Pelobacter seleniigenes DSM 18267: one gene and its partner. Each later gene encodes a partner of the first gene's protein in a complex. Links are inferred from orthologs where the notes say so. Each region holds a gene or a part of one and is shown on either strand. Other genes may lie near its edges.

What was found. The genes of interacting proteins can lie anywhere in the genome.
Region 2: the proteins of dnaG (region 1) and dnaB are in contact, whole or in part, in a crystal structure (PDB 2R6A), measured with the Geobacillus stearothermophilus proteins. The link is inferred for Pelobacter seleniigenes DSM 18267 from one-to-one orthologs. Residues at the interface, in WP_049624496.1 of Geobacillus stearothermophilus: Lys456, Leu457, Leu458, Pro459, Ala460, Asn463, Ala464, Leu467, Leu535, Leu536, Ile537, Ala538, Gln544, Glu545, Asp548, Tyr549, His552; in WP_033016901.1 of Geobacillus stearothermophilus: Ser13, Glu15, Ala16, Gln18, Glu91, Leu92, Asp94, Ala95, Val96, Pro97, Thr98, Ala99, Ala100, Asn101, Tyr104, Tyr105, Ile108.

The regions. Positions count from the first base shown.
Region 1 is NZ_JOMG01000002.1:2,643,387-2,649,636, forward strand. The notes cover bases 3,251-6,250. They hold dnaG (DNA primase), read left to right. Parts: upstream 3,251-3,811; coding sequence 3,812-5,689; downstream 5,690-6,250. Other genes in these bases: N909_RS0114890 (endonuclease MutS2), read left to right, coding at 3,251-3,815; rpoD (RNA polymerase sigma factor RpoD), read left to right, coding at 5,934-6,250. Also shown: N909_RS0114880 (GatB/YqeY domain-containing protein), read left to right, coding at 485-931; N909_RS0114885 (CvpA family protein), read left to right, coding at 959-1,438; more of N909_RS0114890, read left to right, coding at 1,446-3,250. UniProt on the Escherichia coli protein: RNA polymerase that catalyzes the synthesis of short RNA molecules used as primers for DNA polymerase during DNA replication.
Region 2 is NZ_JOMG01000001.1:239,584-244,160, forward strand. What follows is about bases 1-2,952. They hold dnaB (replicative DNA helicase), read right to left. Parts: upstream 2,186-2,952; coding sequence 815-2,185; downstream 1-814. Other genes in these bases: ntrC (nitrogen regulation protein NR(I)), read left to right, coding at 1-746; N909_RS0101055 (DUF2179 domain-containing protein), read left to right, coding at 2,477-2,952. Outside these bases: more of N909_RS0101055, read left to right, coding at 2,953-3,061; N909_RS0101060 (hypothetical protein), read left to right, coding at 3,128-3,514; N909_RS0101065 (GFA family protein), read right to left, coding at 3,678-4,097; N909_RS0101070 ((Fe-S)-binding protein), read right to left, coding at 4,339-4,577. UniProt on the Escherichia coli protein: The main replicative DNA helicase, it participates in initiation and elongation during chromosome replication. Travels ahead of the DNA replisome, separating dsDNA into templates for DNA synthesis.

The DNA of each region.
Region 1 (6,250 bases):
TCAGCTTGATAGCAAAAACTTATCCGCGACGTGATTTTCCCCGTGCAAGCTAAATTCAATGATGATGCATTGCTCGTGTCCCGTACGGTTAGTTCTCTATCCCAATTCCGATCATTTTTGCCGCTGTCTACGTTCTGCCTTCTCGGCTTAGCCCAAACCAGGCCTGCGGCGGCACGCCTTGACAGCAACAAAAATGACTCAAAATTAATTCAAATAACTAACCAAACGGAACACTAGGAGTGGTCGGTCAGGACGATGGGCCGCGCTATTGTAGGTGTTCGGAGATCCTTCGGCGAAGGGCTTGAATCCCGCAGTCTGGCCCCGGATCGGGGCGGGCGGTGCCGAGCTGGTTTTGAAATACCGGCACCCTTGCTTTTTTTAGAAAAAGCATTATACTGACGTATTTGTTTCCTTGCTGGGTGCCAGAATTCTCTGAGCACCCTCTTTGCATTATAAAAACTCTTCTTTTTGGGGATGCACATCAATGACTCTCAAAGATCGATTGACTCAAGATATGAAAGAGGCGATGAAGGCCAAGCAGCCTGAACGCCTTGGAACGATACGGCAACTGCGCGGGGCAATCAAAAATAAAGAAATCGAGCTGCAGAAAGAACTTGATGATGATGGCGTGATCGCTGTTGTCAGTACTCTGGTCAAGCAACGGCGGGAGTCGGCGCAGATGTATGCGGACAACGGACGCCCTGAACTGGCTGCCAAGGAAGAGGCTGAGCTGGCCGTGCTGCAGGAATACCTGCCCGCCCAATTGGGTGAGGAGGAGATTCGTGAATTGGTCAAGGCGGCGATTGCCGAGGTCGGGGCCACCTCGATCAAGGATCTGGGCAAGGTGATGCCACTGGTCATGGGGCGCACCAAAGGAGCTGCTGACGGCAAGGTCGTGAACCAGCTGGTGCGGGAACATTTGGCCGGTTAAGGCTGATTCGCGGAGCTGATCTTGGCAGTGGTCGATATCTCAATACTGGTGGTTCTGGCCTTTTTCATCCTGAAAGGAATATTCCGGGGATTGTTGAAAGAGGTCTGTTCTCTGCTTGGCCTGGTGCTGGGCGGAGTTTTTGCCTTCAGCTTTTATTTGCCTCTCGCTCAGGTTCTGCAGGATCACTTTAATCTGCCTGCCCAGCTCTGTGTCTGGATCTCTTTTCTGGTTATCTTCCTGGCCATTGTGATTGTGTTCGGGGTGATCGGGTTCGTTCTCCATCGTTTTATCAAGGTGGTTTTTCTGGGCGGGTTCAATCGTCTGCTCGGAGCCGTGTTCGGGATCATTCAGGGGGTGGTGATTTTGTCCCTGATCCTGCTGGCGCTTGGTTCCTCCATTGCCCCTGAATTTACCCGCGACCTGGTCGGTCGTTCGCAGCTGGCTCCACCGTTTATGAAACTCGGGGATTCGATTCTGAGCGGGGGTCGGGACTTGATCGAGCATTGAGCTGATAATGATTTGTTCCGAGAATGCACTGCAGAGGCTCGAATACCCACAGTTGAAACGCCTCCTGGCTGGACAGACCCAGTCTGAACCGGGCTGCCGAGAAGCTGCAGCACTGCTGCCGCTGGCTGATTTGGGACAAGTTGTCGCAGCGCTTGACGAGGTGGATGAAGCGGCTCTGCTGCTCTGCACGGGCCAGGCCCCGACGCTTGGCGGGTGCTGGGCGTTGGAGGAGATTCTAGCCGCCGGGCAAGCCGCCGGACGGCTGATTGCCGCCGAGGATCTGCTCAAGATCGGTCAGTCTCTGCTGGTGATGGCGGACTGCCGGCACTGGTTCGGACAGCAGCCGGAGGCGCCGGCACTGAGCGCCTGGGCCGAGCGGATTGAAATCCCTGCCGAGCTGCAACGGCGCCTGCGTGATTCCATCGGCAGCCGGGGAGAACTGCTTGACAGTGCTTCCTTTGAACTTGGTGACCTGCGCTACCGGATCCGCCAGCTGCGGCAGCGGATCAAGCAGCAGCTCGATCAGTTGTTGACCGATGAGCACAGTGGCAGCTGTTTCCAGGAACGGCTGGTGACCATTCGCAACGGCCGCTACGTGGTGCCGCTGAAAAGCGATTGCCGCGGCCGGGTCAAGGGCTTTGTTCAGGATGAGTCGGCCAGCGGACAAACCCTCTACCTGGAGCCGGCCAAGGTTTTTGAAGGGAACAACCAGCTCCAGCAGCTGCTACGGGAAGAACAGCGGGAAGAGCGCCGTATTCTCCTGCAGCTGGCTGATCTGGTGCGACGGGAGAGTTCGCAACTGCTGCTCAATCAGCAGAGCCTGGCGCGGATCGATCTGCGCTTTGCCGCCGCGCGGCTGTCCCGCGCTTACCAGGGCTGCCGACCGGAGCTGAGCGACGAATCGCTGATTGAGCTTAAGCAGGTCAGGCATCCCTTGCTCTTGGAAAAGGACGGACGTTTTGACCCGGCCGCTGCGGTAGCCATCGATCTGCTGATCCCGGAGGATTGTCATGCGCTGGTGATCAGCGGGCCGAACACGGGCGGCAAGTCGGTTGCCTTGAAGACCTTGGGGTTGCTGCTGTTGATGCTCCGCTCCGGGCTGCATATCCCCTGCCACCCGGACAGCCGGGTTCATCCGTATCAGCAGCTTCATGTCGATATCGGTGATGAGCAGAGTATCGCCCAGAGTATTTCGACATTTTCCGGGCATCTGTTGAAGATTCGCGAGATCCTCGCCGCGGCCGATGCTGAAACCCTGGTCCTGCTTGACGAAGCCGGCTCCGGGACCGATCCGGCCGAGGGCGCCGCGCTGGTGCAGGCGGTGGTCGATCAGCTGGGCCGGCAGGGCGCCAAGACGTTGCTGACGACTCACCTGGGGCAATTGAAGCTGTTTGCCCACAGCCGGCCCGGCATCAATAATGCGGCGGTCGAGTTTGATCCGGAAACCTTGCTGCCGACTTACCGGATCCGCTATGGCATTCCGGGGGCCAGTAGTGCGTTGACCACCGCGCGGCGGCTGGGATTGCCGCGAGAGGTTCTTGATCATGCCGCGGCTTATCTGGGGAGTCAGGAACTGGATCAAAATGCTCTGTTGGTCCGTTTGAACGAACGGCAACAGGAACTGGACCAGGAACTCGACCAGCTGCGGCAGGCTCGGCTGCAGGCGGAGACGACCCAGGAATTGCGCAAGCAGCAATTGCAGCGGCTCAAGGCAGAACGCCGGAAAATTCTCGATCGGGCCAGTGGCCAGGCTGAGGAGCTGATCCGCACCACCGAGGCCCGGCTCAAACAGCTGCGCAAGCGTCAGCCGGGAACGGTCGCTCCGCAGCAGGCGGTCAGTGACCGCGAACAATTGAGCGAAGCCCGGGACGCGTTGCAGCCGTTTCGCCCCCGGCGCAAGCTGTCCACCGTGGTCCCGGAACAGCTTCAGGTTGGTGAACTGGTGAAAATCGTCGCTCTTGGCTGCACCGCCCGGGTGGTCAAGGCCGGTACTGGCAGCATTGAGTTGGATGTCAGTGGCAAGCGGATGCGCCAACCGTTACGGGCCTTGGAACAATTTTCTCCGCGGCGCTTTGTCGAGGCCCAGACCGCCTCCGGGCAGGTGACCCGCAAAGTGGCCGAGCGCCAGGTCAGTTCGCAGCTCAAGCTGGTCGGTCAGCGGGTCGATGATGCCCTGTTGCAGCTGGGACGTTTTATTGACGACGCCCTGCTTTACAATCTGCAGCAGGTCGAAATCGTGCATGGTTCAGGCACTGGGCGCTTGCGGCGGGCGGTCAGGGAATATCTGGCCGGAGAGGCCGGGGTGGTGGCATTTTATGCGGCCCCGGCGGAACAGGGCGGGGAAAATATTACCATCGCTGAATTGAACGGACGATGACGGGACAGATTTCGGAAACCAAGATCGGTGAAGTGCGGGAGCGGACAGATATTGTCGAGCTGGTATCGCAATATGTCAGCCTCAAACGATCGGGGGCCAACCATATGGGCTTGTGCCCCTTCCATTCGGAAAAGTCGCCGTCCTTCAGCGTCAATGCTGCGCGGCAGTTTTTTCATTGTTTCGGCTGCGGAGTCGGGGGCGATGTCTTCTCCTTTCTGATGAGAATCGAAGGACTGGCCTTTCCCGATGCGGTTCGGCGGCTGGCCGATCGGGTTGGTATCGAGTTGGAAGAGAAAAGCCTCTCCCCCGAAGAGGAACTGCAGCGTCAACAGCGTGATCGACTGTTTCAGGTCAACGACGTCGCCGCGGAATATTTTCACCAGCTGCTGATGGAGCATCCGGCCGGTGAGCCGGCCCGGCGCTACCTGAAAGAGCGTGGTTATGGTCGTAAGGCCGCGGGCGAATATCAGCTCGGTTACGCCTTGGACAGTTGGGATGATTTGCGTCAGCACCTGGAAAAAAAGGGCTTGGCCGCGGAAGACATCCGTACCCTCGGCCTGATCCGGCCGAGCAAACAGGATCGCGGTGATTATGATCTGTTTCGTGGCCGGCTGATTTTCCCGATTCATGATCTCAATGGTCGGGTGGTTGCCTTTGCCGGGCGGGTGCTGGATGACACTAAACCAAAATACATGAACTCGCCGGAATCACCGATTTACCACAAAGGGAAGGTGCTGTTCGGTCTTTATCAGGCGCGCCAGGCCATGCGCCAGAGCGGTGAAGTTCTGCTGGTCGAAGGCTATTTCGACCAGCTGGCCCTGCAACGGGCAGGCTTTCCCCAGGTGGTCGCCACCTGTGGTACGGCTTTGACCGTGGATCATGCTCATATTCTCAAGCGTTACGTGCAGCGGGCGATGTTGCTGTTTGATCAGGATGCTGCCGGCCGCCAGGCGACTTTCAAGGCGATGGGTGTCTTGCAGGAAGAGGGTGTTCCGGCCATGGTCATTGAACTGCCGAGCGGGGACGATCCCGATTCTTTTTTGCAGCGGCAGGGGGGAGATGCTTTTCAGACCCGACTTGCCGCCGCACGGCCGGCCATGGACATGTTCATGGACGACCGGCTGGCCGAAGCGGGCGACGGGGTCGAGTTCAAAGCTCGTGCCGCAGAGCAGATTGTTGAACGGATCAGCGCCCTGAGCAGTGAGCTGGAGCAGGATCTCTACCTGAAAAAGCTGGCTGAGCGCAGTGGCATCGAGCTGGACTTGCTGAAACAGATCAGAATCCGCTGCCAGCAGCGGGTTGCACAGCGCCCCGTGCCCCGAAGCGTACCGGCGCATCGCCCCGCCGAGCGGTACGAGGCGGTTCCGCCGCCACCGGAGTATGCCTTGCCGGAACCGCCGCCGGAGCTGTCAGCGGAACCGAGGTGGCAGCAGCAGCGCCCGCGCCAGACGCCCGCGCCGGGTCCCATGCTCAGCAGAATTGAGCAAACTTTGCTGAGTTTATTGATTCAGAACCTGGTGCCGGCTGAAAGTATCGCCGCGGCCGGTGGTGCGAGTCTGTTCAATCATCCGGATGCGGTTGCGGTTGCGGAACAGGTTCTGGCCCTGGCTGGAGAGCATCCGGTGGAGATCAGTGTTTTGCAGGAGCGTCTGAACGACGCGCAGAGCACTCTGGTTCAGCGGCTGATCAAGTTAGACAAGGAACAGTTTGCGGAAAGCAGTGAGCATCTCTTCAAGGATTGTCTGGCTGCGATCAAGCGCGACCAGCGCAAACAGCAGCGCGAAGAGTTGCTAGGCCGGATCCGGCAATTGGAACAGGACGGCCGATACGAGCAGATGAAAGATTTACTCGAGGAGTTTAAAAATCTTAAGTAGCGGTTACACTTAACAATGGAGTGAGGCACCGGACGCAGTCCGGTGCCGCTTGATGAGTTTCGACTCCGCCAGCGGTTGTCCGATAACGGTCTGAAAATCAATGATATTGTGCGGAGGCGTCTTGGGTACGCCGCGCAGACAACGATGATGCATTGAGATTGACCATGACGGAAGCCATTGCTCAGAGTCGGAGCTCAGGCACCACAAAAAGGACTGCATAAAAAGCAGGGGAGATCAGGTCATAATGGCAAAAAAGACAAATCAGGAAGAGGTTCAACAGCTTATTGACATAGGCAAGGAAAAGGGTTTCCTGACCTATGATGAGGTCAATGACATGCTGCCGGCCAATATGGTGTCTTCTGAGCAACTTGAAGATGTCATGAGCATGTTCGGCGAGATGGATATCGAGATCGTTGATTCTGACAGTAAGGTCAGTTCCTCCAAAGATGAAGATCTGGATGACGAGGATGAGGGCGAGGTCGAACTTGAAGCGGGAACTCTCGGCAGGACCAGTGACCCGGTCAGAATGTATCTGCGCGAAATGGGGCAGGTTGCGCTGCT
Region 2 (4,577 bases), on another replicon or contig:
AGCAGGCCGACGGCGGTACCCTGTTCCTTGACGAGATCGGCGATATGCCGCTGGAACTGCAGGCCAAACTGTTGCGGGTGTTGCAGGAGAAAGAGATCACCAGAACCGGGGGTAGCCAGACGATCAGGGTGGATGTGCGGATTGTTGCAGCCACCAATCAGGACATCGCCGAGCTGGTCAAGCAGAAGCAATTTCGGGAAGATCTCTACTATCGCCTGAACGTGGTTCCCATCAGCCTGCCACCGCTACGAAAAAGACAGGACGACATTCCGATGCTGGCCGAGTTCTTTCTGCAGCGCGCCAAACAGGATCTCGGCATCGATGCCATGGAGTGCAGTCCGGAAGCGATCAAAATGCTCCAGGCCTACCACTGGCCGGGGAACGTCAGGGAGTTGGAAAATGTCATCAAACGCGCCGCCCTGCTCTCTCCCAACCACGTCCTGACGCCATCCGACTTTCCCGGGCTGATCAATACGGAAGAAAAAGTCCAGAGTCAGGACGAATCACTGGAAGCACTGGTTTCACGGAAGCTGGAAAATTCGCTGGTCCAGATGAACCTGCTGGAAATGAATAATCTCTACGAGATGGTTCTGCATCAGGTCGAGCGGCCGCTGATCAACATCGTCCTCAAAAAAGCCAAGGGCAACCAGGTCCGCACCGCAGAGATTCTCGGCATCAACCGCAACACCCTGCGCAAAAAGATCACCACTCTGAACATCCCGGTCAAACGCGGCAACGGTGAGTAACCCGCCCCCCCCCAGTGGGGAGCGGGATTTGAAATTTATGATCTGAAATCTGAGCTCCCTTGGGGGGCTCAGTATCCCTCTTCCCGTTTCGCCTGGTTCTCGAAGCGGGTGAATTCACCGCGGAAGGTCAGATGAACAGTGCCGATGGGGCCGTTCCGCTGTTTGCCGATGATGATTTCGGCATCTTTGTCATGCCCTTTATCACAGGTCTTCTCACGGCTTTTGCAGTCATCACAATAGACCGCGTCACGATAGACAAACATGATCACGTCGGCATCCTGCTCGATAGCACCGGATTCACGCAAGTCGGCCATCATCGGTCGCTTGTCGGTCCGGCTCTCCAAAGAGCGGTTCAACTGCGACAAGGCCACCACCGGCAGGTCCAGTTCCTTGGCCAGGGCCTTCAGAGACCGCGAGATTTCCGAGATTTCCTGCTGCCGACTTTCCGGATTACTGCCACGCATCAACTGCAGGTAGTCGACGATGATCAGCCCCAGTCCGTGTTCAGCCTTCAGGCGCCGGGCCTTGGAGCGCAGTTCAAGGACGGTGATGGCCGGGGTATCATCAATAAAGATCTGCGCCTCGGTCAACTGCCCCGCAGCCATGGTCAATTTTGGCCAGTCCGACTCGCCGAGGTGGCCGGTCCGCAAGCGACCGGCATCCACCCTTGCGATGGAACAGAGCAGCCGCTGAACCAGCTGTTCCTTGCTCATCTCCAGGGAGAAGATCGCCGCGGTCACCGGCTTTTCTGAGTGGGTGGTGGCATTTTCCAGCAGGTTCAGGGCAAAGGCGGTCTTCCCCATGGAGGGGCGCCCGGCCAGAATGATCAGGTCACTCGGCTGCAAACCGGCGGTCATTTTATCCATATCGTGATAGCCGGTCGGCACCCCGGTCACCAGCTCCTTCCGCTCATAGAGCTTCTCGATCGACTTGAAGGTATCCTTGAGAATGTCGCGAACGGGGTAATAGGATGGCCGAATACGGTTTTCGGAGATCTCAAAGATCGATTTCTCCGCATGGTCGAGAATTTCTTCCATATCGCCGCCCTCGTACCCCCGGGTGGCAATATCCGTGGAGACCTCGATTAACTTCCGTGCAACCGACTTTTCCTTGACCAGTTTGCAGTAGTAGGCGATGTTGGCCGCAGTAGGGACATAATCGACCAGGGTCGCCAGATAGGTACTGCCGCCGACATCGTCCAGTTCCCCCCGGTCCTTGAGGGCCGCGGTCAGGGTTACCAAGTCGGCGGGCTCATTTTTTTCCGAAAGAGCCAGTAGAGCCCCGAAAATTTTACGATGGCTTTCGCGATAAAAATCGCTGACAGTAAGAAACTCCAGCGCTCGACTCAGGGCTTCATTTTCAAGCAACACGCCGCCGAGCACGGACATTTCCGCTTCCAGGTTCTGCGGTGGCAAACGATGGGTATGATGTTCCGACATAGACCTCTTTCCAATCAATCGTGGTGAGGGGAAAAGATAGCAGAGTTGCGCCGGTACGGAAACAAAAAGCCGCTGAAAAATACTTCATTAACTCGCAAACGGATACGCGCCTCACAGGCTCTTGTGGCACTTGCCCCTGGCCACCGAAAAGAAGGGTCCCCGACATTCAGCGTGGCAGAGAAAACAGTTGCATTCAAAAAAAAACCGTTTATACCTGTATCCTTTTGTTAACATTTCACAACAGCATGACCAATTCCAGCAAGCGCTGTTTTTGACAAGAGGCAGAAAATCATGACTTTTTTGACCAATAACCCGTACTTCCCGCTGCTGATACTTCCGCTGCTGGTCTTTCTGGCGCGGATCATCGATGTCTCCATCGGCACCCTGAGGATTATATTCGTTTCCAAGGGGCTTAAAAACTTTGCTGCAATCCTGGGCTTTTTCGAGTCGTTGATCTGGTTGCTGGCCGTAACCCAGGTCATGCAGAACCTCAACTCCTGGCAGACCTATGTCGCCTTTGCGCTGGGTTTTGCAGCCGGAAACTACGTCGGAGTCGCGCTGGAAGAGAGAATTGCCATCGGCAATATGCTGATCCGGGTGATCACCCGCAAAGAGGCGGATGAGCTGGTCAATGTTCTCTGGCAGGCCGGATACGGGGTCACCAGCGTCGACGCACTGGGTGAGTCAGGCCCGGTCAAGCTGATTTTCACCATCGCCAAGCGGAAAAATCTGGCTAAGATTCTCGCGATTATTAAAAAATATAACCCGAACGCATTCTACACCATCGAAGATATGCGCTTTGTGAATGAAACCTATCTGCCAGCGCTGACCAAACGCACCCTGTTCCCGCGTCTGGCCCTGGGCAAACGCAAATGATCCTGACTCCGGCCGGGGGGCCGTGCCGGACTGAGCGGAGCTGAAGCTCCTGCCCCGAGAGGACTGATGACCAAAGAAATTACCATTATTCTGTATCGCAGAAACTTTACCAGCGCTTGGCGCTACGCCATCTGCAGTGAGGAGCTGGCGGCTCTGGCCACCGAACTGGACGCGGAATTCAGGCTGGCCGGGGTCGGCGTCAGCTTTGCCGGAGAAGCGGAAACCGGCGTCGATGTGCGTGGCTACGGTGACCTGTTGAATGCCGTGCGCCTGCGCTCATCCGAACCGGGCAGCGGCACCCCATGCCTGGGGCACATCATCGGCGCCAGCACAGACTGTGAGCTGCTTGCCGACATTCGCAAAGGCGTCAGCAGGTTGGCCTTTGCCCCGGAAACCATTCGGCCCGAAGACGCCCACCGCAAGGTTTGCCACAACTGTGGCTGCGGCTGCTGAACGGCAGGCCTGCGTCCACTTAGCAGGGTGTTGAAAAACGTTTTCGAGGCAGTAAGTACAAGGCAAAAATTGCCGAAGAAGCACAGTTTACATTCAGTAAATGAGCATTTTGAGGCTATTTTTAACGCAGTAATTGCAACGCAGATAGTTTTTCAACAGCCTGTTAGGCGTTCCCCTTTTCCGGCCGCTGGTCGAAGGAGGGAAGTGCCGTAATATCTTTGACCCAGGGCAGCATCGTTTCGCAGAAAACGTTGATGGTTGGTTGCACGGCTGTCGGGTCGCTCAAGGAGCCGAGCTGTAGCAGGCAACTGGCCGGGAATTTTTTATGCAGGACATAGACGGCCGAGCCGCAGTTGCGACAGAAATGTTTGCGGGCATTCTCGGTCATCTGATAGCTGCTGAGGATCTCTTTTCCGGCCGTGATCTCAAAAGCATCGCGGTCAACAATGACCACGGTCTGAAACGCCGCCCCGGATATTTTCTTGCAGGTATTGCAATGACAGTTGGCCACCGCCTTGACCGGCTGATTCAATTGATATTGCACCGCCCCGCACAGACATGCTCCTGTCATGGTCTCCGCCATAGGTCCTCCCCGTCAATGTCACTGGTAAGCGTTCACGATGGTTTATTTTAGCAGAGTGGAGCGTTTTTTTCTGTTCCCCCGAGCAGGGGCAAACCGTAGGGTCGTCGCCTTGCACAAGAGCACGACATGAGGAGAATAAAGAAGAGAGAAGAAGTGCCGGGTCCGGCGGGAAGTTTCCTCCCCGCCGAACCCGGCCGATGGTTATTGCCAGATGAAGGCTCAGCAGGCCGGTTGCCGGCAGCTAAGCTTTTTTCCGGGCCTTTTGCGCCCGTTTAATGGAGCGCTCGTAAATCTCCACCACCGGGTGGGTGGTCTGCAGCCGATTGCCTTCGGTCAGGTTGGCGTCGGTCAGGTTCATCGCACAGCCGGGGCAGGCGGTGAACAGGTTGGCGAAGCCGCGCTGCTTGATTTCCTCGGCCTTCAACTTGCCTATCTGCTTGGTGTGGGCATAATTCTTCATGGAGAAAGTCCCGCCGAACC